DNA from 3 places in the Stenotrophomonas sp. GL_101 genome. Region 3 is predicted to be linked to each of the others. Evidence: predicted binding sites of a transcription regulator. Region 3 holds the regulator's gene; each other region holds the start of a gene.
The links. Region 3 encodes FliA, which starts transcription of late flagellar genes. Its sites were predicted from a motif close to TAAAGTTTNNCNNNCNNNGGCCGATAA; they were not measured.
Positions count from the first base shown of each region.

Region 1: AC3IR9_RS19340 (GGDEF domain-containing protein) is a predicted target of FliA. The motif match lies at 1,594-1,620, and genes of this name have one in related genera.
Region 2: AC3IR9_RS15205 (HDOD domain-containing protein) is a predicted target of FliA. The motif match lies at 5,988-6,014, and genes of this name have one in related genera.

Region 1 is NZ_CM174432.1:4,383,431-4,390,808, reverse strand. It holds gene AC3IR9_RS19340 (GGDEF domain-containing protein) at 1-1,539, opposite strand, end outside; gene AC3IR9_RS19335 (NAD(P)H-binding protein) at 1,672-2,307, shown strand; gene AC3IR9_RS19330 (dihydrolipoamide acetyltransferase family protein) at 2,370-3,755, opposite strand; gene AC3IR9_RS19325 (SH3 domain-containing protein) at 3,752-4,105, opposite strand; gene AC3IR9_RS19320 (alpha-ketoacid dehydrogenase subunit beta) at 4,107-5,174, opposite strand; gene pdhA (pyruvate dehydrogenase (acetyl-transferring) E1 component subunit alpha) at 5,167-6,249, opposite strand; gene AC3IR9_RS19310 (tryptophan 2,3-dioxygenase) at 6,584-7,378, shown strand, end outside.
Region 2 is NZ_CM174432.1:3,420,346-3,427,723, forward strand. It holds gene AC3IR9_RS15175 (mechanosensitive ion channel domain-containing protein) at 1-179, shown strand, start outside; gene AC3IR9_RS15180 (DksA/TraR family C4-type zinc finger protein) at 195-461, opposite strand; gene AC3IR9_RS15185 (DUF2058 domain-containing protein) at 570-1,121, opposite strand; gene AC3IR9_RS15190 (YgjP-like metallopeptidase domain-containing protein) at 1,195-1,692, shown strand; gene AC3IR9_RS15195 (rRNA pseudouridine synthase) at 2,364-3,074, shown strand; gene AC3IR9_RS15200 (phospholipase D family protein) at 3,133-4,710, shown strand; gene AC3IR9_RS15205 (HDOD domain-containing protein) at 4,782-5,891, opposite strand; gene AC3IR9_RS15210 (Glu/Leu/Phe/Val dehydrogenase dimerization domain-containing protein) at 6,216-7,313, shown strand.
Region 3 is NZ_CM174432.1:2,065,134-2,072,511, forward strand. It holds gene AC3IR9_RS09240 (chemotaxis protein CheA) at 1-1,450, opposite strand, end outside; gene AC3IR9_RS09245 (protein phosphatase CheZ) at 1,455-2,069, opposite strand; gene cheY (chemotaxis response regulator CheY) at 2,069-2,461, opposite strand; gene AC3IR9_RS09255 (RNA polymerase sigma factor FliA) at 2,478-3,224, opposite strand; gene AC3IR9_RS09260 (MinD/ParA family ATP-binding protein) at 3,221-4,108, opposite strand; gene flhF (flagellar biosynthesis GTPase FlhF) at 4,095-5,801, opposite strand; gene flhA (flagellar biosynthesis protein FlhA) at 5,954-7,378, opposite strand, start outside.

The DNA of each region.
Region 1 (7,378 bases), 2.3 Mb from region 3:
GACGCGGTTCTTGCCTACCCGCTTGGCCGCATACAGCGCCCCGTCGGCGCGCCGCAGCAGGGCGTCGGCATTTTCACCCGGCCGCCATTGCGCCACCCCGGCGCTGAAGTGCACCGGCACCCGTTGCTGGTCCAGCTGCAGCGGGCGCTGGGCCAGCGAGCGCTGCAGGCGCAACAGGGTGGACATGCTGTCGGCGCCCGGGGTTTCGGGCAGCAGCAGGACGAATTCGTCACCGCCCAGGCGGGCGATCGCGTCGGTGTTGCGCATCAGCAGCTGGCACACCGTCACCAGATGGCGCAGCACCGCATCGCCGCCGGCATGCCCGTGCTGCTCGTTGGTCTGGTGGAAGTCATCCAGGTCGATCAAGGCCAGGGCCAGTGGATGCCCATGGCGGCCGGCGCGGGCCAGCTCACGCTCCAGCAGTTCATCCAGGCCGCGGCGGTTGAGCGCCCCGGTCAGCGGGTCGGTACGCACCAGCCCGGAGACATCACGCAGCGCCTGCTCCAGTTCGGCGATGCGCGCTTCGGCCTGTTCCACTTCGCGGCGCGCGTTGCCCAGGTGGTCGCGCGCCTGCAATGCCTGTTGCTGTACCCGGCTGGTGTCCTGCAGCACGTCCTGCAGCAGCTGGTTGAGGTCGGCGATGCTGCGCGCTTCCTTCAAGGCCAGGGCATAGCTGCTGATCCGGTCGTGGTATTCGCCGGTGCTGGCCGCCATGCCGTCGAGGCTGTCGATGAAGCCGCCCATCAGGTGCTTCATCGCCGTCTTGGATTCGCTGATGCCCTGCTTGAGCAGGCCCTGCTTGTAGATCACCTCGCGCAGGTTGGCGCGTGCCTGCTCGACCGAGTCGCGGTCCAACGGCCCGCCGATCAGGTTGCGCACGGCGTGCACCTGGCCGTGCAGCCAGCTGCTGTCGTCGAGCAGCTCGCCGATGTTGTCCAGCAGCAGGTCGAACAAGCTCAGCAACAACTCCTGCTGCTCCTGCCAGCCGTCGCTGCGCACCCCGATCTGGTGCGACAGCTCGCGCAGGCGCACTTCCAGTGGCTGCAATGGCTGGCCGGGGTGCCACTGGCGCAGCTCGCTGGCAATGGCGGCCGGCGCGTCCTTCAGGTCCGGCATGTTCTGCAGCAGGCTGGCCACGGTCACCCCCAGGGTGTGCCGCAGCAGCTCGCGCAGGCGCAGGCTGTCGGGTTGGCCGTCGGGGCTCTCCTGTTCGATGGTACGGATGTACTTGTCGATCAGCTGGCGCATGGCGCGGCCATAGCTGAACCAGTCGGCGCTGCGCTGCGCCGACTGCAGGCGCAGGCCCATGTCGCCCAGTTCGCCGGGCAGGGTGGACATGCCGTTGGCGAAGGCGGCGAGCAGCGGCTCGGGGCTGTCGATGCCGGCAAACAGGCGCTGCAGCATCGCGCTGCCGCCGCCCTTGGGGCCCGGCGCGGTGCTGCTGGCCTCGTCGATCACCACGCTGCTTGCCTGCCGCCGCGCCAGCAACCGGCCCATGGCGGTGCCGGCGCTGGGAGGAGCATCGTGCGAATCGGTCATGCGGCATCCTTGGCGGTGACCGGCGAGGCTGCCGGGGCGGGTGAGGTTGGAACAGTATCGGCGCGGACCGGGCCGGCTTGAACCGGCCGGGCCATGGCACGATGGTAGTCAGGTTGAGGGCAGGAGCGTGCGATGAAAGTGATGCTGATAGGGGCGACCGGATTGGTCGGCGGCCATGTGCTGCACCAATTGCTGGACGACCCCCGCTGCGATGCGGTGGTTGCCCCGGCCCGGCGGCCGCTGGCGCTGGCCGATCCGGCCCTGCTCAACCCGGTGGTGGACTTCGACCGGCTGCCGGTGGACGCTGGCTGGTGGGCAGTGGACGCGGTGATCTGCGCGCTCGGCAGCACCCTCAAGCAGGCCGGCAGCCGTGAGAATTTCGCACGGATCGACCACGACTACCCGTTGCAGGTGGCTACCCTGGCCCAGGCCCACGGCGCGCACGCTTTCGTGTTGAATTCGGCGATGGGCGCCGATGCGGACTCGCGGATCTTCTACAACCAGGTCAAGGGCCGGCTGGAGCAGGACCTGCGCGGCCTTGGGTATCCCTCGCTGACGCTGGTCCGCCCGGGGCTGATCGGCGGCGAGCGCAGCGAACGGCGTACCGGCGAACACCTGGGCAGCCTGGTGCTGGGCGCGTTGGGGCCGGTGTTGCCCAAGGCCTGGCGGATCAACCCGGCGCAGAACATCGCCGCGGCGATGGTGGACGCGGCATTGGCACCAAGGCCGGGCGTCCACATCGTGGGCGCGGCGCAGCTGACGGCGTAGAGCCGACCGTTGGTCGGCTGCACGGCATCCGGAGGAGCCGGCCAGCGGCCGGCACTACCGGATCAGCTGGCCAATGCCAGGTCATCCATCATCGCGCGCAGGAAACGCGCCGCCTCACCGCCCGTCGCGGCGCGGTGGTCGAAGGTCACCGACAGCGGGACCACCTTGTGCGCTTCCACGCCGCCCATCACCGGGGTCATCTGGTGGCGGGCACGGCCGGCACCGACGATGGCCACGCACGGTGGCACCACCACCGGGGTCGCGTAGCGGCCGGCGAACATGCCGAAGTTGGACAGCGAGATGGTGTAACCACTCAGCTCGGAGGCGGCGATCGCGCGCGATTCCACCTGTTCGCGCAGGCGGTTGACGCCTTCACGGATGCCGCGTGCATCGAGCATGTCGGCATTGCGCAGCGCAGGCACGAACAGACCGTCGTCGGTGTCCACGGCGATGCCGATGTCCACCTGCGCGTGCAGCGTGCGGGTCAATGCATCGCCGTCGAACCAGGCATTGAGCGCCGGCACCTTCTGGCAGGCGACAACGATCGAGCGCACCAGGCGCGCGGTGACATCATTGCCCGGTGCCCAGGCGTGGATGTCGGCATCGTCGTTCAGCGTGGTCGGCACGACCTTGCTGTGCGCGTCGGCCATCACCCGCGCCATGTTGCGGCGCACGCCCTTGAGCGGTTCCGGCTGGCCCTTGGCGACCACGCCCGGCGGCTGGGTACGCATCGGGCGGCCAGCGGCCGACACCGCGGTGCGCGCGTCGTCCTGGCGTATCGGTGCGGCAGCGGCCACCGCAGCGGGTGCGGCGACGGCGGCGCGGACCGGGGCGGGGGCCGCACCGAGCCTGGCGCTGCCATCGGCGGCGGCCTGCTTGACGTCGGCCATGGTCACCGCGCCATCGGTGCCGGTGGCACGTACGCGGGTAAGGTCCACGCCCAGCTTGCGCGCGGTGGCACGCACCGCCGGTACCGCCTTGACGCCCCCGACGGCGACGGCCTGTTCGGCATGCACGGTGTTGGAGCTCTGCATCGCGCCGACCACGGTGCCGGCGTCATCGCGTTCGGCGGGCGGCCGGGTTTCTTCGGCGGCAACCGGCGCAGCCGCGGCCGGGATCGGCGCGGGCGCACTGGCGGCGGCCGGGGCGGCATGCCCGTGGCTGTGGCCGGTGTCCTGGCCATCGGCACGCTGCGGCAGGCTCGGGTCCAGTGCGAACTGGGCCAGCACGCTGCCGGTGGGGATGATGTCACCTTCGCCGCCGGCCAGTTTCAGCACCGTGCCGGAGAACGGCGAGGGTACTTCCACCACGGCCTTGGCGGTCTCCATGGAGACCAGTGGTTCGTCCAGCTTGATCACGTCGCCTTCCTTGACGAACCACGCCACGATGGTGGCGTCGGGCAGGCCTTCGCCAAGATCGGGGAGGTGGAAACTCTTGTTCTCACTCATGTGCAGTTCTCTTCCAGCAGTTCGAGATCGCGGGCCGGCAGCCAGCCCGTCGCGCCGTTCGCGCGCTCGGACCACCACCACCCCCCGTGTTCATGATGCAGTTTGACCAGTTCACCGCTGTCCACATCCAGTTCGCGGGCGTCATAGTCGCGCAGGGCCTCTGCGCGTCCATCGTCCAGCAGCTGCATCCACGCCACCGGTGCCCAGCCGGCACGCCCGTCATCGGTGCGTACCCAGGCAAACGCCGGCCATTCCTCGTCACGAACACCCAGTTCGACGATCTGGCCGGCGCGGAACCGGAGCGGGTTGCGATACTGGCTGCGGTAAGCGCCTAGCAGGCGGGCCCGCACGTCAACCTGCCGCCATGGCGCGTTTGGCCGCGCCGACGATCCGGTCCACGCTGGGCAGGTACTTCATTTCCAGGCGGAACAGCGGAATGTGGGTGTCATAGCCGGCGACGCGCTCGACCGGTGCCAGCAGGTCGTACAGCGATTCCTCGGCCAGGCGCGCGGCGATCTCCGCACCGAAGCCCGCGGTCTTGGGGGCCTCCTGCACGATCACGCAGCGCCCGGTTTTGGCCACCGATTCGGCGATGGTGGCAAAGTCCAACGGGCGCAGCGTGGCCACGTCGATGACCTCGGCACTGATGCCTTCGCCGGCCAGCTTGTCGGCCGCTTCCAGCGCTTCCTTCACCTGCGCGCCCCAGGTCACCAGGGTGACGTCGGTACCGTCGCGCAGCACGAAGCACACATCCAGCGGCAAGGCTTCGCCGTCATCGACGACCACTTCCTTGTACTGGCGGTAGATGCGCTTGGGCTCCATGTAGATCACCGGATCCGGTTCGCGGATCGCGGCCAGCAGCAGGCCGTAGGCGCGCTGCGGCGAGGACGGCAACACCACGCGCAGGCCCGGCACGTTGGTGAAGATGGCTTCGTTGGCTTCGCTGTGGTGTTCGGGCGCACGGATGCCACCGCCCCACGGTACGCGCAGCACCATCGGGCAGTGCAGGCGGCCACGGGTGCGATAACGCAGGCGCGCGGCGTGGCAGATGATGTGGTCCACCATCGGGTACATGAAGCCGTCGAACTGGGCTTCGGCGACCGGCTTCATGCCCTGTGCGGCCAGGCCGATGGTCAGGCCGGCGATGGTGGTTTCATCCAGGGGTGTGTCCAGGATGCGGTCGGCGCCGAAGCGCTGCTGCAGGCCGGCGGTGGCGCGGAACACGCCGCCGTTGACGCCCACGTCTTCGCCCAGCACCAGCACCGATGCGTCGTGCTCCAGCTCCCAGGCCAGCGCCTGGGTGATGGCTTCGATGAGGGTGATCGGGGTGGTGGCCATGGTCTGTTCTCCGCGCGCGAGGGCGGCACTGTCGGCGGCGCTGGTCTGCGCGCTTGAAGCGTCGTGCTTGATCTCATCCATGGCGCTGCTCCAGAGCAATGGCCTGTGCGCGCTGGGCCAGCAGGTCCGGCGGCGGATCGGCGTAGAGGAAGTCGAACATCGCTTCCACCGGCTGCACCGGGGTATTGAGGTACAGGTTGACCTCTTCGTCCACGCGCTTGCCGCACTCGGCCGTCCACGCCGCTTCCTCTTCCTCGCTCCACACACCGGCGTTGGTGAGGTACTTGCGCAGGCGCAGCATCGGCTCGCGCAGCCACGCATCCTTCACTTCGGCGTCGTCGCGGTAGCGGCGCGCGTCATCGGCGGTGGTGTGGTCGGACAGCCGGTAGGTCATCAGTTCCAGCACGGTGCCACCGTCGCCGGCCAGTGCCCGCTCACGGGCCTGGTGCATGGCGGTCATCACCGCGAGCAGGTCGTTGCCGTCCACCTGCAGGCAGAACAGCCCACCGGCCAGGCCCTTCTGCGCCAGCGTTTCGGCACCGGTCTGGGCCGACCGCGGGACCGAGATGGCCCAGCCGTTGTTGACGATGCACAGGATCAGCGGCAGCGTGTAAGCGCCGGCCGAGTTGAGCGCAGCGTAGAAATCGGTCTTGGAGCTGCCGCCGTCGCCGCACACGGCCACCGCGACCTGCTTTTCGTTGTTGAGCTTGAACTTCAGCGCCGCACCGGCCGCATGCAGGCACTGGGTGGAAATCGGCACGCAGAACGGAAAATCCTTGGCCGCATTGCCGCCGTAGTCGTTGCCGCGCTCGTCGCCGCCCCAGTACATCAACACGTCGCGCGGGCGTACGCCGCGCATGAACATCGCGCCATACTCGCGGTAGGACGGGGCGAACACATCGTCCTTCTGCATGGACGCGCCGATGCCCACGTGCGCGGCTTCGTGGCCCAGGCAGGCCGCGTAGGTACCCAGCTTGCCGGTGCGCTGCAGCGCGATCGACTTGCCGTCGAACACGCGCACGAACAGCATCTGCTTGAACATCGGCAGCAGCGCGCGCGGGTCGCGCAGGGCCTCGGGCAGGTCATCGCGGACGAGGGTGCCGTCCGTGTCCAGGTACTGCAGATAGTGGATCTTGAACTCAGCGGCAACCGTCATTGCGTACTGCACCTTCGACAGGAAGTTACAAATGATATGAATTGCCATGGTAAGGAGGCCGTGCAGAAAAGCCGTCCTGCGGCGCAGCAAGTGTCCCGGTGGACATCGGCCCTGTTTTCCCTCCAAGGGGGGTGCAATGCCGATGACTCCAACGTATTCAGTTGTCGCAACCGGGCATGAGCGACGTATGCGCAAGCCGCTGGCCTTCGACCGCCGCCGGCCGCGCCGCGCAGGAATCAGCCCCGCCCGCTGCAACGGACGCCGGCGCATGGCAGCACCCGCGCGGGAGCGCATGCTCTGCGCTACCCTTTGACCCCCTCATTTGGCCCACGCCATGTCCGTCGAGAAGAACCAACGCGATCTTGAAGCCGGTATCCACACCGAGCTGGAAGGGCGCCTGACCTACGCGGGCTACCTGCGGCTGGACCAGCTGCTGTCGGCCCAGCAGCCGCTGTCCAACCCGCCGCACCATGACGAAATGCTGTTCATCATCCAGCACCAGACCTCCGAGCTGTGGCTGAAGCTGCTGGCCCACGAGCTGCGCGCGGCGATCGGCTTCCTGCAGCGCGACGAGGTCTGGCAGTGCCGCAAGGTGCTGGCGCGCAGCAAGCAGGTGCTGCGCCAGCTCACCGAGCAGTGGTCGGTGCTGGAGACGCTGACCCCGTCCGAATACATGGGCTTCCGCGACGTGCTGGGCCCCTCCTCGGGCTTCCAGTCGCTGCAGTACCGCTCCATCGAGTTCATGCTGGGCAACAAGAACGCGCAGATGCTGCAGGTGTTCTCGCACGACCCGGCCGGCCAGGCGCAGCTGCAGCAGGTGCTGGACGCGCCCAGCCTGTATGAAGAGTTCCTGCGCTATCTGTCCCGTTTCGGCCACCCGGTGCCGGCCACCTACACCGCACGCGACTGGCAGCAGCCGCACGTGGCCGACGATGCGCTGCACCCGGTGTTCGAGCGGATCTACCAGAACACCGACCGCTTCTGGCGCGAGTACTCACTGTGCGAAGACCTGGTGGACCTGGAGACGGCGTTCCAGTTGTGGCGCTTCCGGCACATGCGCACGGTGATGCGGGTGATCGGCTTCAAGCGTGGCACCGGCGGCTCCAGCGGGGTGGGATTCCTGCGCCAG
Region 2 (7,378 bases), 1.4 Mb from region 3:
AGCCCGGGCTCAAGGGCCGGGTGATCGACGTCAACCTGATCTACACCACGCTGCAGGAAACCGACGGCCACCACGAAGGCACCGTGCTGCAGATTCCCAACAACATGTTCTTCCAGCGCACCGTGCGCCGCTGGCGCGATCCGTCACAGGCCCCCGGCGGTATCCAGGGCGACGGGTAGGCATCTGCCCGGCAATCAGCGCAGCTGGCTGTCCTTGCTGCCGCGTCGGTTGTAGCTGCCGGCGTCGTGCTGGGCGGCGTCCTCGTCCTGCTGGCAGCGCACGCACGAGCGCACGCCCGGCACGGCCTTGCGCCGTGCCTCGGGAATGGGGGCGTCGCAATGTTCGCAGTGGGTCAGCCCGGGGCCCTGCCCGAGCTGGGCGCGGGCACGCTGGATGGCCTCCGCGACGGTCGCGTCGATCTGGTCCTGGACGGCGCCGTCGCCTGCCCAACCTGTCGCCATGATCTGCCTCTCCTGCCGGTGTCAGGGCACCAGCATAAACCTGGCCAGATCACCGCGGCCGACGTATGGCTGAACGCGCTGCCACACGCGTGAACCCTTCAGCCAGCGCTACCAGACCAGGTCGTCGGGCACCTGGAACTGGGCGTAGTAGGCGTCATCGTCGGCGTTGCCGGTGCTCGGCTCGCCGGCGGGCTGGCCGTTGTCGAGCACGATCACGCTGGCGTCGCGCTCGCGCACCTTCTCGGCGGCGGCACGCGGCAACAGTTCAAAGCCGTCGCCATGCCGGGCGATCACCAGCGCACCGGAAGCCAGTTGTTTGCGCAGGAGCGCGTTGACCAGCAACGTGCGGATCAGGGTGCCATCGTTGAAGCGGTACTCGCTTTCGCCGTCACGCTTGACCTTGTTGCTGTCGATGATCTGCCGCACCTGGGCCTGCAGCTCCTGCGCACGGGCCTTTTCCTTGCGCTCGGTTTCCAGCACGCGGTCGCGCTCGGCCTTTTCGGCGCGGACGCGCTCGGCCTCGCGCTGGCTTTCGCTCGGCGCAACGGGGGCTTTGCCGTGACGGGCCTTGACCTGTTCACGGGCGGCCTGGGAGACCTGGGACTTCTTGACCAGCCCGGCCTTGAGCAGTTGTTCCTGCAGGGGATTTGCCTTCGCCATACGCTTGCATCTGTTGTTGCCCGATTCCGGAGACCATCATACTGGTCCACCCGCCCAGCCCCAACCGTCGCCCATGACCGCCCTGAAGTATCTCGCCGGTTACCCCGAGGCCCTGCAGCAGCAGGTCCGCGAGCTGATCGCGGGCGATCGTCTTGGGCCATGGCTGCAGCGTCGCTATGCGGACCTGCACACCGTGCGCAACGACCGCCAGCTGTACGACTACACCCAGGGGCTCAAGGAGCGCTACCTGCGCCAGTCCGCGCCATTGTCCAAGGTGATCTACGACAGCAGGCTGCAGGTGCTCAAGCATGCGCTGGGCACGCACACCACGGTATCGCGGGTGCAGGGCAGCCGGCTCAAGGCCAGCCGCGAAATCCGCATTGCCAGCGTATTCCGCGAGGCCCCGGCCCCGTTCCTGAAGATGATCGTGGTGCACGAACTGGCCCACCTGAAGGAATCGGACCACAACAAGGCCTTCTACCAGCTGTGCACGCACATGGAGGCCGACTACCATCAGCTGGAATTCGACCTGCGCCTGTACCTGACCCACCTGGAACGCAGCACCGGCTGACGCGCGGCAGTGCCGGTGCAACTGCACCCTGCCTAACGGTTTGCTGAGGGTGGGCGGGGGCGTATGGGGTCACGGGGCACGCTGCAAGTACATCCCTGTAAGCTCCGCCACCGCATCCATGCGGTGGAGGGCCCCGCGACCCCATACGCCCCCGCCCCAGACAAACGGCAGGTGGCCTGGGAACAGCCAAAACCAAAGGCATGCGCGGAGCCAGATCCAATCCCAACCTCCCCATCCCCACATTCAAATTAGATCCACAGCCAAAACCAACAGCGAAGCCAACACCATAAAGAGCCGATGACCGTCAGGTCCGGCGGGTGCCGGTGGCCGTTGCCTTTCCACCGGCCACCGGCCACCGGCCAACTGTCGGGGCCTGGCGTGGGTGGGTTGGCCGGACCGTTGGGCGCCATGGATGGCGCCCACGAGCCCCCAGGGGTGAGAGCGGATTGCTTGCGAGGCACTGCCTCGCATGCGCTCGAACGCACAGCCGCCAGCGGCTGGGCCGGACCGCGGAGCGGGGTTTACGGCGTGTCCGGCCAGCCCACCCGCGCCAGGCCAAGCCAGGGCATCGCGGCCAACTGGCTCTGGCTCTGGCTTTCCGCCTTTAGCACACCCCCACCTCCCCACCCAGTACACTCCCCGCCCGTATCCCGCTATTCGTTGCCCGCCTGATGACCGACCCGATCCGACTCGACAAACGCCTGGCCGCCCAGATCGGCTGCTCCCGAGGCGATGCCCAGCGCTACATCGAAGGCGGCTGGGTCACCGTGGATGGCAACGTAGTGGAACAGCCCCAGGCCATGGTCAGCGACGAAACCATCGTCCTGCGCGACAACGCCGAAGCGACCCGCACCGAAACCGTGAGCATGCTGCTGCACAAACCTGCCGGCATGCGCGCCGACGAACTGTGCGCGCGCGTTACCCCCGACACCCGCAGCGAACTGGACGGCACCGGCGTCACCCTCCTGCAGCGCCACTTCCAGGCCCTGCAGCTGGCCATGCCGCTCGCCGATGAAGACAGCGGAATGGTCGTGGTCAGCCAGGACGGCCGCATCTTGTCGCACCTGAAGGACCGCGGCGCCACTCTGGAGCAGGAGTACCTGGTGGAAGTGAGCGGCGAACTGGTGCCCTATGGCATGAAGCGCCTCGCCCACGGCCTCAGCTTCGGCAACTGGCCACTGCCGCCGTGCAAGGTCAGCTGGCAGAACGAAACCCGCCTGCGCTTTGCCATCAAGCCGGTGCAGCCCGGCCAGCTGCGCGACATGTGCGCCCAGGTCGGGCTGGAGGTGGTCAGCATCCGCCGCCTGCGCATCGGCCGGGTTGCGATGGGCAAGCTGGTCCCCGGCACCTGGCGCTACCTGGCGCCCGACGAACGCTTCTGAGCCAACGCGCGCCCCCGTTGTTCTCGCACTGCAACGGCGTGCCGCTTAGGATCGGCACATGACTGCAAAAAAACCGCTCTGGCGCCGGATGCTGCGCTGGCTTGGGATCGGGGTGGCGGTACTGGTACTGCTGGTGCTCAGCGGCCTGCTGCTGGCCGACCACCTCACCCCCAAGGCGCTGGGCATTCCCAGCAGCGTGCTGCCACCGCAGCCGGCGCACACCGTGATCGACCGCGAGCTGGCCCCGCTGCTGGCCGCACACGCCGGCCAATCGGGCGTGGCGTTCCTCTCCGATGGGCTGGACGCCTTTGCCGCCCGCACCGCCATCACCGGCCATGCCGGGCGCAGCCTGGACCTGCAGTACTACCTCTGGCACGACGACCTGATCGGCCACCTGATGGTGCGGGAGCTGAATCAAGCCGCCGAACGTGGCGTGCGCGTACGCATCCTGCTCGATGACATGAACGCTCACGACAAGGATGCCTTGATGATGGCGCTCGACCAGCACCCCAACATCGAGATCCGCCTGTACAACCCGTTCCGCAACCGGGCCGGGGTGTGGCGGCTGGTGGAGATGGTGCAACGCTTCTTCAGCATCAACCACCGCATGCACAACAAGGCATGGATCGCCGACGGACAGGTGGCCATCGTCGGCGGGCGCAACATTGGCGAGGAGTACTTCAGCGCGCGCCCGGACGTGAATTTCCGCGACCTGGACCTGCTGGTCGCCGGCAAGGCCGTGACCCAGGCCAACCGCATTTTCGACGACTTCTGGAACAGCCCGACGGCAGTGCCGATTTCGGCACTGGCTTTCCACACGCCCGCGCAGCTGCGCCTGCTGGTACGCGAGTCCGAACACGAAGCCACCCGGGATGCGGCACAGCCCTACCTGCAGCGTGTGCAGCAATCGCCGTCGGCCGGGGCGTACTACCGTGAGGCGGTCGACCTGCACTGGAGCGGCGATGTCGAGATTGTTTCCGACCCGGCAATGAAGCACCGCCGCGACGACCCGGCCAGCTGGCTGGTCACCCGGCTGGTCGCCGAACTGCAGGCGACCCGGCACAAGGCGCTGTTGATTTCACCGTACTTCGTGCCCGGCGACGAAGGCACCGAGGGCATGGTGGCGCTGGTCCAGCGCGGCGCGATGGTCGCGGTGGTGACCAACTCGCTGGCCGCCAACGACGTGGCCGCCGTGCACAGCGGCTACATGCACTACCGCGCCCCCCTGCTGCGCGGGGGTGTCCACCTGTACGAACTGAAATCACGTGGCCAGGGCGATGCCGGCGGCCTGTTCGGCAGCAGCGGCGCCAGCCTGCATACCAAGGCGTTCGTGCTGGACGACGCACGCGGCTTTGTCGGCTCATTCAACCTGGACCCGCGCTCGGCCTACCTCAATACCGAGATGGGCGTGCTGTTCAACGACCCGGTGCTGGCCGCGCAGCTGCGCGCAGAGTACCTGCGGCTGGCCGATCCGACGCAGAGTTACTGGGTCACCCTGGATGCACAGGGCCAGGTGCGCTGGCTGGACCGCGACGCGCAGCCCCCGCACCTGCTCGACCACGAACCAGACACCTCGTTCTGGCTGCGCGCCAGCGCGCGGGCGATCAGCTGGCTGCCGTTGGAATCGCAGCTGTAACCCGGCGCCGCATCGTTCACCCGGCCCAGCACCGCGCCGCCTGGACACCGTTGGCAGCGCAGGCGACCGGACTAGGCCTCGACCGGCTCGTCGGCGTCCAGGGTCTCCACCGCGCGCCCGTGCAGGCGCCGCCAGATCCACTGCAGGGCGTGCGCGGGCGTAGCGTGCTGTTGTTCCAGCAGGGCCAGCGCCTGGGCCTGGCTGATCCGTCCATGCCGGCACAGCAAACTGGCGGCCGCGGCAGCCCGCGCAAAGCGCAGGCTCGCCGACAACCCGGCCTGGGCGTGCTCCCCTCCGCGCGCCAGGGCCTCATGCACCGGCGGCGGCAACTCCCATGCCGCCGCAATGCGGCTTGCCACCGGCAGCGTCCACGCATCCAGCAACTCGGTGGCCAAGGCCCGCGACGGCACCGCGCCCGGGTGCTCGGCCGTGGCATCCAGCAGGTGCCGCATCACCAGCGCCGCGCCCAGGCCCTGGGTCAAGCCCAGCCACTGTGCGGCGAATGCGTCTTCCTGGGTCACCAGGCGCGCGTGGTCGGCGGCCGCGCGTGAGGCCAGCAGGGCGTGCTCCCAGATCACCGTGCCAAACCGCGGAAAGGCATCGCAGTGCAGCTGCATCACCGGCTGCACCAGCACCGCACTGATGATCTGGCGGATGCCTTCGGTCCCCACCAGCGTCACGGCGCGCTGCAGGGTATCCACGGGTTTGGCCTGCAGCCGGTACACCGGGCTGTTGGCGATCCGCAGCAGGTTGCCGGTCAACACCGGGTCCTGGCCGATGATGGCGGCCATCGCGCGGGCCGACGCATCGCTGTCATTGACGGTCTGGATCAGCTGCGGCAGCAGCTGCGGCCGGCGCGGCAGGTGCCGGGCCGACCAGTCGCGCCGCTCCAGCGCGGCCTCCACCGCCTCCCGCAGGGTGGTGTCGCGCGCGAGGTCCTGCACGTCCCGCCCGTCGCCGCTCGACGCCAGCGCCACGGCATGCAGGCCAGACTGCAACACCTCGGCGGCCAGGCCCTCTGCGCCCGGCAAGGCGCGCCCCGATGCGGCCAGCGCCGGTTCGCGCCGGCGCATCCTGCCGGCATCCGGCGGCGGCGCACGGCCGCCGCGCCAGGCGGCAATGCCCAGCCCCGCCACGCCGACGCCCAGCAGCCCCGCTGCCACCATCAAGATCACCGCCATCAGCGCCGCCGTCCTGGCCGGCATCGCCCTTGTGTTGTCGCCCCTGCACCCACGTCGTCCGTCCTGGCATTGCCGGTACCGCGCACCGTTGCCACGGCATCGGCGCCATCTTCAGCAACTTTAATGGCCGCCGCTTCCTCGCCGGCAACCGGAATGGCCGATGCGATCGGGCAGAACCCTGACAACACCCTCCGGCGGAATGCACTAGAATGGCGCCGCGCGACCCGTCACCCGATCCGACAACGTCGCTTTTTTTGTTTTACAACCCACCTTTTGCTGGTTCGTTCGCCGCTGTTCGCCACCGTTCGCACCATCGGAGTCGCCATGTTATTTGAAACCCTCGAAACCTCCGGTCACGAACAAGTGGTGTTCTGCCACAACCGCGATGCCGGCCTGAGGGCGATCATCGCCATCCACAACACCACCCTGGGCCCGGCCCTGGGCGGCGTGCGCATGCGCCCCTACGCCAGTACCGACGAGGCCCTGGCCGACGCACTGCGCCTGAGCCGCACCATGACCTACAAGAACGCCCTGGCCGGGTTGAACGTAGGCGGCGGCAAGGCGGTGATCATCGGCGACCCCAGGCAGGACAAGAGCGAAGTGCTGTTCCGCGCGTTTGGCCGCTACGTCGATTCGCTGGGCGGCCGTTACATCACCGCCGAAGACGTGGGCACCGATGTCAACGACATGGAAAACATCTACCTGGAAAGCGAGTACGTCACCGGCGTGCACCAGGTCCATGGCGGCTCGGGCGATCCGGCACCGTTCACCGCCTATGGCGCGCTGCAGGCGCTGATGGCCTCGATGCAGCACAAGCTGGGGCACGAGGAAGTGGGCAAGGCCAGCATCGCCGTGCAGGGCCTGGGCCACATCGGCATGGAACTGGTGAAGCTGCTGCGCGACCGCGGCGCCAAGCTGTTCGTCACCGACCTGGACAGCACCCGGGTCGACCGCGCGGTCACCGAGTACGGTGCCGAAGCGGTCAAGCCCGATGACATCTACAACGTCAACGCCGACGTGTTCGCGCCGTGCGCGCTGGAAGGCGCGATCAATCCGCAGACCCTGCCGCGCCTGAAGTGCAAAATTGTCTGTGGCACCGCCAACAACCAGCTCTCCAGCCTGGAGGTGGGTGACGAGCTGCAGGCACGCGGCATCCTCTATGCACCCGATTACGCGGTCAACGCAGGCGGCGTGATGAACGTATCGCTGGAGATCGACGGCTACAACCGCGAGCGCGCGATGCGCCTGATCCGCAGCATCTACCACAACCTCGGCAGGATCTTCGCGCTGTCCGAAAAAGACGGCGTCGCCCCCCAACGCGCGGCCGACCAGATCGCCGAAACACGCATCCATGCGATCGGCAAGTTGAAGATGCCGCTGGGCCGCGCCACGCCGCGCCTGGGCACCCTGCGCGGCAACTGACCGCCGCCGTTCCCGGCAGTAAAAAAGAAGGGCGCGACAGGATCGCGCCCTTCTTCATTTCAGCC
Region 3 (7,378 bases):
CCTGCACCAGCAGGGTCGGCAGGATCGCCAGGGTCAGCGGCACGCGGATCATGAAGCGGCTGCCGCGGCCCAGCTCGGACTGGATCTGGATCTGGCCGCTGAGCTCGCGGATGCGCGACTGCACCACGTCCATGCCGACGCCACGGCCGGAAATGTCGGTCACTTCCTGCTTGGTCGAGAAGCCCGGCAGGAACACCAGGTGCAGGCATTCCTCACTGGTCAGGCGCGCGGCCGCTTCCGGATCGATCAGGCCCTTTTCGCGGGCCTTCTGCCGCAGGCGCTCCGGGTCGATGCCGGCGCCGTCATCCTGCACTTCGATGCTGACGTAGTCGCCTTCCTGCTGCGCCGACAGGCGCACATGGCCGCTGCGTGGCTTGCCCTGCGCTTCGCGCAGTTCCGGGGTTTCCACGCCATGGTCGATCGCGTTGCGCACCAGGTGCACCAGCGGATCGGCAAGTGCTTCGACCAGGTTGCGGTCCAGCTCGGTTTCCGCGCCGACCAGCTCCAGCTCCACTTCTTTGTTCAGGTTGCGGGCGACGTCGCGGGCCACCTTCGGGAAACGCGAGAACACCTTGCCCACCGGCTGCATGCGGGTGCGCATCACCGCCGACTGCAGGCGGGCGGTGGCGATGTCCAGGGTGGACACGGCACGGTCGAGTTCTTCGTCGTGCAGGCGCGCGCGCAGGGTCTTGAGCCGATTGCGCGACAGCACCAGTTCGCCGATCAGGTTGACGATCGCATCCAGGCGCTTGGTGTCCACGCGCACGGTATGTTCGGCTTCGGCGACCGGCTTGTTGGCCGCCGGCCGGGGCGCAACGGAGGGTGCACGCGCCACCGGCGCGGCCACGGCGGCCACGGCCGTGGTGCCCGGTGCGGCGCCGCCATGCAGCTGGTCCAGCAGCGCTTCAAATTCGTCTTCGCCGATCAGACCGTCATCGGTCTTTTGGGGGGGCGTCACGGCCGTGGGCGCGGCGCCGCCGTGCAACTGGTCCAGCAACGCTTCAAACTCGTCGTCGGTGATCAGCTCGCCGCCGGCCGGCGGGGTCGCAGCGACCGCGGCCGGGCTGGCCGGACCATTGACGTCGAACTGGGCGATCAGCGATGGCGGCGCATAGCCGGGCTCGGTGCCGGCCGACACCGAATCGAGCATCGACTGCAGGTAATCCAGGGATTGCTGGGCCGCATCGAAGTGATGCGCCTGCAACGTGGCCTTGCCCGAGCGTGCCATGCCCAGGGTTTCCTCGGCGGCGTGGCACAGCTCGACCATCGCCTGGATGCCCAGGAAGCCGGCACCGCCCTTGAGCGTGTGGAAACCGCGGAACACCGCGTTGAGCTGGTCGGCGTCCTGGGGCGACTGCTCCAGCGACACCAGCTGTTCGCCGAGGCGATCCAGGATTTCCTGGGCCTCGAGGATGAAGTCGGCCGCAATATCGTCTGGAACAGCACTCATGGTCTTACAACCCCAAATCGGAAAGCAGGTCGTCAGCGTCGACCTGTGATACCTGGTGGCGATCCAGGCCGGTCACGGCCGGGCCGGCCAGGCCGTTGTCGCGTTTGTGCGCGGCGTCTTCCTGCGGTGGCAGGCCGAGCGCGCCGAAACCCTCGTGCACGCGGCGCACGATCCCCACCACGCGGCGGATGATCTGGCCGGTGAGATCCTGGTAGCTCTGGGTGAGCGCGATCTCGGTGAGGTTGTGGCGGATCCGGTCCAGCTGCTGGTCCTGGTCGGCGGTGAGCCCGTTGGCGCGTACCTGCTCGGTCAGCGCCCGGCATTCTTCGGCCAGGTCCAGGGTGCGGTGGGTGGCCTGTTCGGTCATCGCCACCACGTGGTCCAGGCGCGCGCAGGCATCGTCCAGCTCGCCCGCTTCGCTGGGCAGGCTGGGCAGTTCGCCCAGCGCCTGGCCCAGTTCGCGGGCCAGCCGGTTGAGCCCGGCCATCATCGGCTGGGTGCGCAGGGCCGCCAGTGCGTCGATCTGCTGACGCCAGCCGGCTTCGTCACCGCTTTCCAGCGCTGCCAGCGCGTCCTGCAGGCGCTGCACCAGCGCGGATTTGTCGCTGAGGGTATCCATCAGGCGCTTGCTGCCAGTCGTTCGAAAATCTTGCCCAGTTTTTCTTCCAGGGTCTGCGCGGTGAACGGCTTGATGATGTAGCCGTTGACGCCGGACTGGGCCGCTTCGATGATCTGTTCGCGCTTGGCTTCGGCGGTGACCATCAGCACCGGCAGGGTCTTGAGCCTGGGGTCGACGCGGATCGCCTTGAGCAGGTCGATGCCGGTCATCACCGGCATGTTCCAGTCAGTCACCACGAAATCGAATGGCTGGCTCTGCAACATCGACAACGCGGCATGCCCGTCCTCGGCTTCGGCGGTGTTGGTGAAGCCCAGATCGCCCAGCAGGTTCTTGACAATACGACGCATGGTCGAGAAGTCGTCGACGATCAGGATACGCATGTTCTTGTTCAAAGCACTTTCCTCGGTATCAATGGTTCTCGAGGCCGGCATCGGCCGCCTCGAAGATCTTCAATCGGCCACGCAGGCGCAGGACGGCCTGGCCATGGATCTGGCACACGCGCGACTCGCTCACGCCGAGCACGGCGCCGATCTCTTTCAGGTTCAGTTCCTGCTCGTAGTACAGCGACAGCACCAACTGTTCGCGTTCGGGCAGCAGGCCGATCGCATGGCCCAGTTCACGGCCGAACTCACCGCGCTCCAGTACCTGCTGCGGGGTAGGCCCGCCCTGGGCGACGGTGTCCAGTTCGCCCTGGTCTTCAATCCGCGATTCCAGGCTCAGTACCTGGCCGCGTGCGGCGTCTTCCATCAGGCGCAGGTAGTCCGGCAGCGGCATGTCCATCGCCGCGGCTACTTCGGTGGCGCTGGCGGCGCGGCCGGTGCTCTGCTCGAGCCGGCGGATGGTGGAGGCGGCATCGCGGGCGCGGCGGTGCACCGAGCGTGGTACCCAGTCGCCGCGACGGATCTCGTCGATCATCGAGCCGCGGATGCGGATCGAGGCATAGGTTTCAAACGACGCGCCCTGGTCGGCGTCGTAGCTGCGCGAGGCTTCGATCAGCCCCATCATGCCGGCCTGGATCAGGTCATCGACCTCGACACTGGCCGGCAGTCGCGCGGCCAGGTGGTGGGCGATGCGCCGGACCAGGTCCGAATGCTGGGCGATGCATTCGTTGGCGGCAACGCGCTGCACTTCTTTGTATCGGGCGGCGCCTTTCATACGGTCACCCCACGTTGCTTGAGGATGCGTTCGAGGAAGAACTCCACCCCGCCACGCGGTTCGGTCGGGGCCTGCCAGCGCGCGGTGCGGCGGGCGATCTCGGTGATCGCCAGTGCGGCCGGGCTGGACGGATAGGCCTTCACCACCGGCTGCTGGCGCTGCACCGACAGGCGCAGCCAGTCGTCCTGCGGGACGCAGCCGAGGTAGTTGAGCGAGACATCGGCGAGGAACTTCTCGCAGACCCGGGTCAGCTTTTCGTACAGCACGCGGCCTTCGTTGGGGTCGCGGACCATGTTGGCCACGACCTGGATGCGGTCCACGCCACGCTCGCGCGAGAGCACCTTGATCAGCGCGTAGGCGTCGGTGATCGAGGCCGGCTCATCGCAGACCACCACCACGGTGTCCTGTGCGGCCTGGCAGAAGGTCAGCACGCCATCGGTGATGCCCGCGGCGGTATCGACCACCATGAAATCCAGCTCGCGCTCCAGTTCGGAGAACACGTTGACCAGACCGATGTGTTCGGCCGGCTGCAGTTCGGCCATGTGCCGGCGACCGGAGGCGGCCGGGACCACCAGTACGCCGCCCGGGCCTTCCAGGATCACTTCTTCCAGGGTGCAGCGCCCGGCGACGAGGTCGGCCAGGGTGACCTTGGGCTGCAGGCCCAGGATCACGTCGATGTTGGCCAGGCCGAGGTCGGCGTCCAGCAGCAGCGTGCGTTTGCCCATGTCGGCGAGCGCGACGGCCAGGTTGGCCGACACGTTCGTTTTGCCCACGCCGCCCTTGCCGCCGGTCACCGCGATGGTGCGCACAGGGCCCAGCGGCTGGCTGCGGGTGGCAGACAACGGGAAGGTCTTGGTCAACTTGGCGTACTCACGCGACGGCATGGTTCAACTCCGGGTTGCAGGGCATATCGGCCGCGCGGCGCAAATCTTCAAGGCGAAGTACAAGATTGGCGGCGCTGGCCCGGTGCAGGTCTTCAGGAACGTCCTGGCCATCGGTGACCCAGGTGATCGGCAGGCGGTGGTCGACCGCGACCGACAGGGCGGTGCCGAAGCGGCCGGTTTCGTCCAGTTTGCTCAGCACCACGCCCTGCGGGTTGGCCGCGCTGAAGCGGCGGACCACTTCGTCCATGTCGCCAAAGCTGGTGTTGGCCGGCAGCACCAGCAGGGTGCGGATCTGCTCGGCGGCGCGCAGCCACTGCAGCTGGGCGGCCAGCGCGCGGTCGCGCGGGCCCAGCCCGGCGGTGTCGATCAGCACCAGCTTGTAATCCTTCAGCCGCTCCAGCAGCTGGTTCAGGTCGCTGCCGCTGTTGGCCTCGTGCACCGCGATGCCGAGCTGGCGGCCAAAACCGTACAGCTGCTCGCGGGCGCCGATGCGGCCGGTGTCGGTGGTGACCAGGGCGACGTCACGGGCGGCATGCTTCTCGGCGAAGCGCGAGGCCAGTTTGGCGATCGTGGTGGTCTTGCCGGCACCGGTCGGGCCGACCAGGGCGATGACGCCGCCGGCCTCGAGCGGGTCGACCGGGGCGATCGGCAGTTTCTTGGACAGCAACCCCAGCATCAGCCCGCGGCCACGGTGGGCTTCGGTGTCCAGCGGGATCTGCATGGCCACGTCGCGGCTGATGCCGGCGTCGAAGCCGTACTCGTCCATCAGGTCCAGCGCGGCCGCGCGCACCGGCGAACCGCGCAGGCGCTCGTCGGTGAAGCGGTGCATCTCGCGCTCGATGACCTGGCGCATGCCGGCCACCTCGTGGCGCAGCTGGCGGATTTCTTCGTCATCGCGCGGCACCACCACCAGTTCGGCGACGGGCAGCGGCTGGGCCTGCGCCGGTTCACCGGCGGTGGCCGGTGCCGGATTGTCGACACGTGCTGCAACCGGCGCCTGCGCCTCGGCTGCCACGGCGGGCAAGGCCTGGACCGGGGCGGTCACGGTCACGCTGACCGGCAGCGGCGGCATCGCCACCGAGGCGGCCGGGATGTGCATCGGGTAGAGCGGCGCGTCGTCGTGCGGCGGATCGATGATGAAGCGCGCGCGGTTGATCGGGGCGGCAATCGCGACGGCCGGCTCGGCGGGGGCCGGTGACGCGGCAGCGGCCTGCTCGACGTTGAACGGGGCGAAGATCTGTTCCGGCAGCGCCGGCATGGCCGACGGCGGGGCCACGGCGGCGCGGGCCAGGGTGGCGGCAAAGCCGCTGCTGCCCGGCGGCGGCACGATTTCGTTGGCGGTGTCCAGGGTGCGGCCGGTGGCACCGACGGCCGCACGGGCCAAGGCAGCGACGGCCGAGGTGGTGGCTGCGACCGGTTCGGGCGCCGATGCCGGCGCCCGGCGCCGGGTGACCGCGGCGATCACCGCATCGGCAGCGCTGCGCGGACGCGGTGCCGGCGGCGGTGCCACGTCCTTGCGTGCGGCCTCCAGCGCGCGCTGCACTGCGCCTTCGTCGTAGTTCGCCGCGGCCACGATCTCGACGCCTTCCTCGATCCGCCGGTTGGACAGGATCACCGCATCAGGACCGTGTTCCTTGCGCACCAGGTTCATGGCCGAGCGCATATCGGAGGCGACGAAGCGTTTGATTTTCATGCTGTGGTACCGGGACTGGGGCGGCGGAGTAGTGGAAGGGAAGCGCTGGTTGTCGGTGGTCTGCACGGTCCGGGTTTCCCTCTATGTCCTGCTGCGGTGTTGTCGAAAAATGGGGTGTCTGTTTTCTGGCACGTTGCCGTCGGAGTTCCGGCTCAGCTGATCGTTCCGACCAGCTTGAGCCGCTTGTCCTCGGGCACCTCGCTGTAGGCCAGCACCGACAGCGAGGGGACGCTGTGGCGCACCAGCCGTGCCAGCGCGGCACGTACCGGGCCCGGCACCAGCACGACCGCCGGCTCGTTCTTCGCTTCCTGCTTGCTGACACATTCGGCCAGGCTCTGGTGCAGTCGCTCTGCGAGTCCGGGTTCCAGCGCGGCGCCGTTGCCCTGCGTGGACTCCTGCAAGACGCGTTCCAGTTGCGGGTTGAGGGTGAACACCGGCAGCTCCGCGGACATCCCGGCGATCTCCTGCACGATGAAGCGGCCCAGCGCGTTGCGTACCGCCGCGGTCAGCACGGCCGGGTCCTGGCTGGCCGGGGCGTTCTCCACCAGTGATTCGACGATTTTGCGCAGCTGGCGCACCGGGATGCGTTCGATCAGCAGGTTCTGCAGCACCCGCACCACCACCGACAGCGGCAGCGCCTTGGGCGTTAGGTCTTCGACCAGCTTGGGCGCGCTCTTGGCCAGGTTGGCCAGCAGTTGCTGCGCCTCTTCGTGGCCGAGAAGTTCCGGGGCGTGCTCGCGGATCAGGTGCGACAGGTGGGTGGCGACCACGGTGGCTGGGTCGACCACGGTGTAGCCCATCGATTCGGCATGCGCACGCTGGTGGGGCTGGATCCAGGTGGCATCCAGGCCGAAGGCGGGGTCCTTGCCGGCGATGCCTTCCAGCGCGCCCAGCGCGCTGCCCGGGTCCAGCGCAAGCTCGCGGTCGGGGTGGATCTCGGCGGTGGCCACCGGCACGCCGTGGATCAGCAGGCGGTAGGCCGTGGCCGGCAGTTCCAGGTTGTCGCGGATATGCACCGAGGGAATCAGGAAGCCGATGTCGTGGGTGAGCTTGCGGCGCACGCCCTTGATCCGCGCCATCAATTCGCCGCCCTGGTTCTTGTCCACCAGCGGGATCAAGCGGTACCCCACTTCCAGGCCCAGCGGGTCGACCGGGCGCAGTTCGTCCCAGGTCAGTTCGGCGGTGGGCGAGGGCGCCGCACCGGGCAGGCCGAGGGTGTCGCTGCGGCCGGCGGCCGGGGTTTCGGCAGTGCGTGCGGCGGCGGTGCTCTTTTTCCAGGCCTTCCAGGCGACGAAGCCGAGGATGGCCGCCAGCGTCAAGAAGGCGACGTTGGGCATGCCTGGCACCAGGCCAACCACGCCCAGGATCGCCGCGGCAATGGTCAGCGCCCGGTACTGGCCGAAGACCTGGCCCATCATCGCCTGCGCCATGTCCTGCGAGCGCGAGGCGCGGGTGACCAGCATGGCCACCGCCGAGGACACCAGCAACGCCGGCAGCTGCGCCACCAGGCCGTCACCGATGGAGAGCAGGGTGTAGGTGGCGGCGGCCTGGCCGAACGGCATGCCGTGCTGCATCAC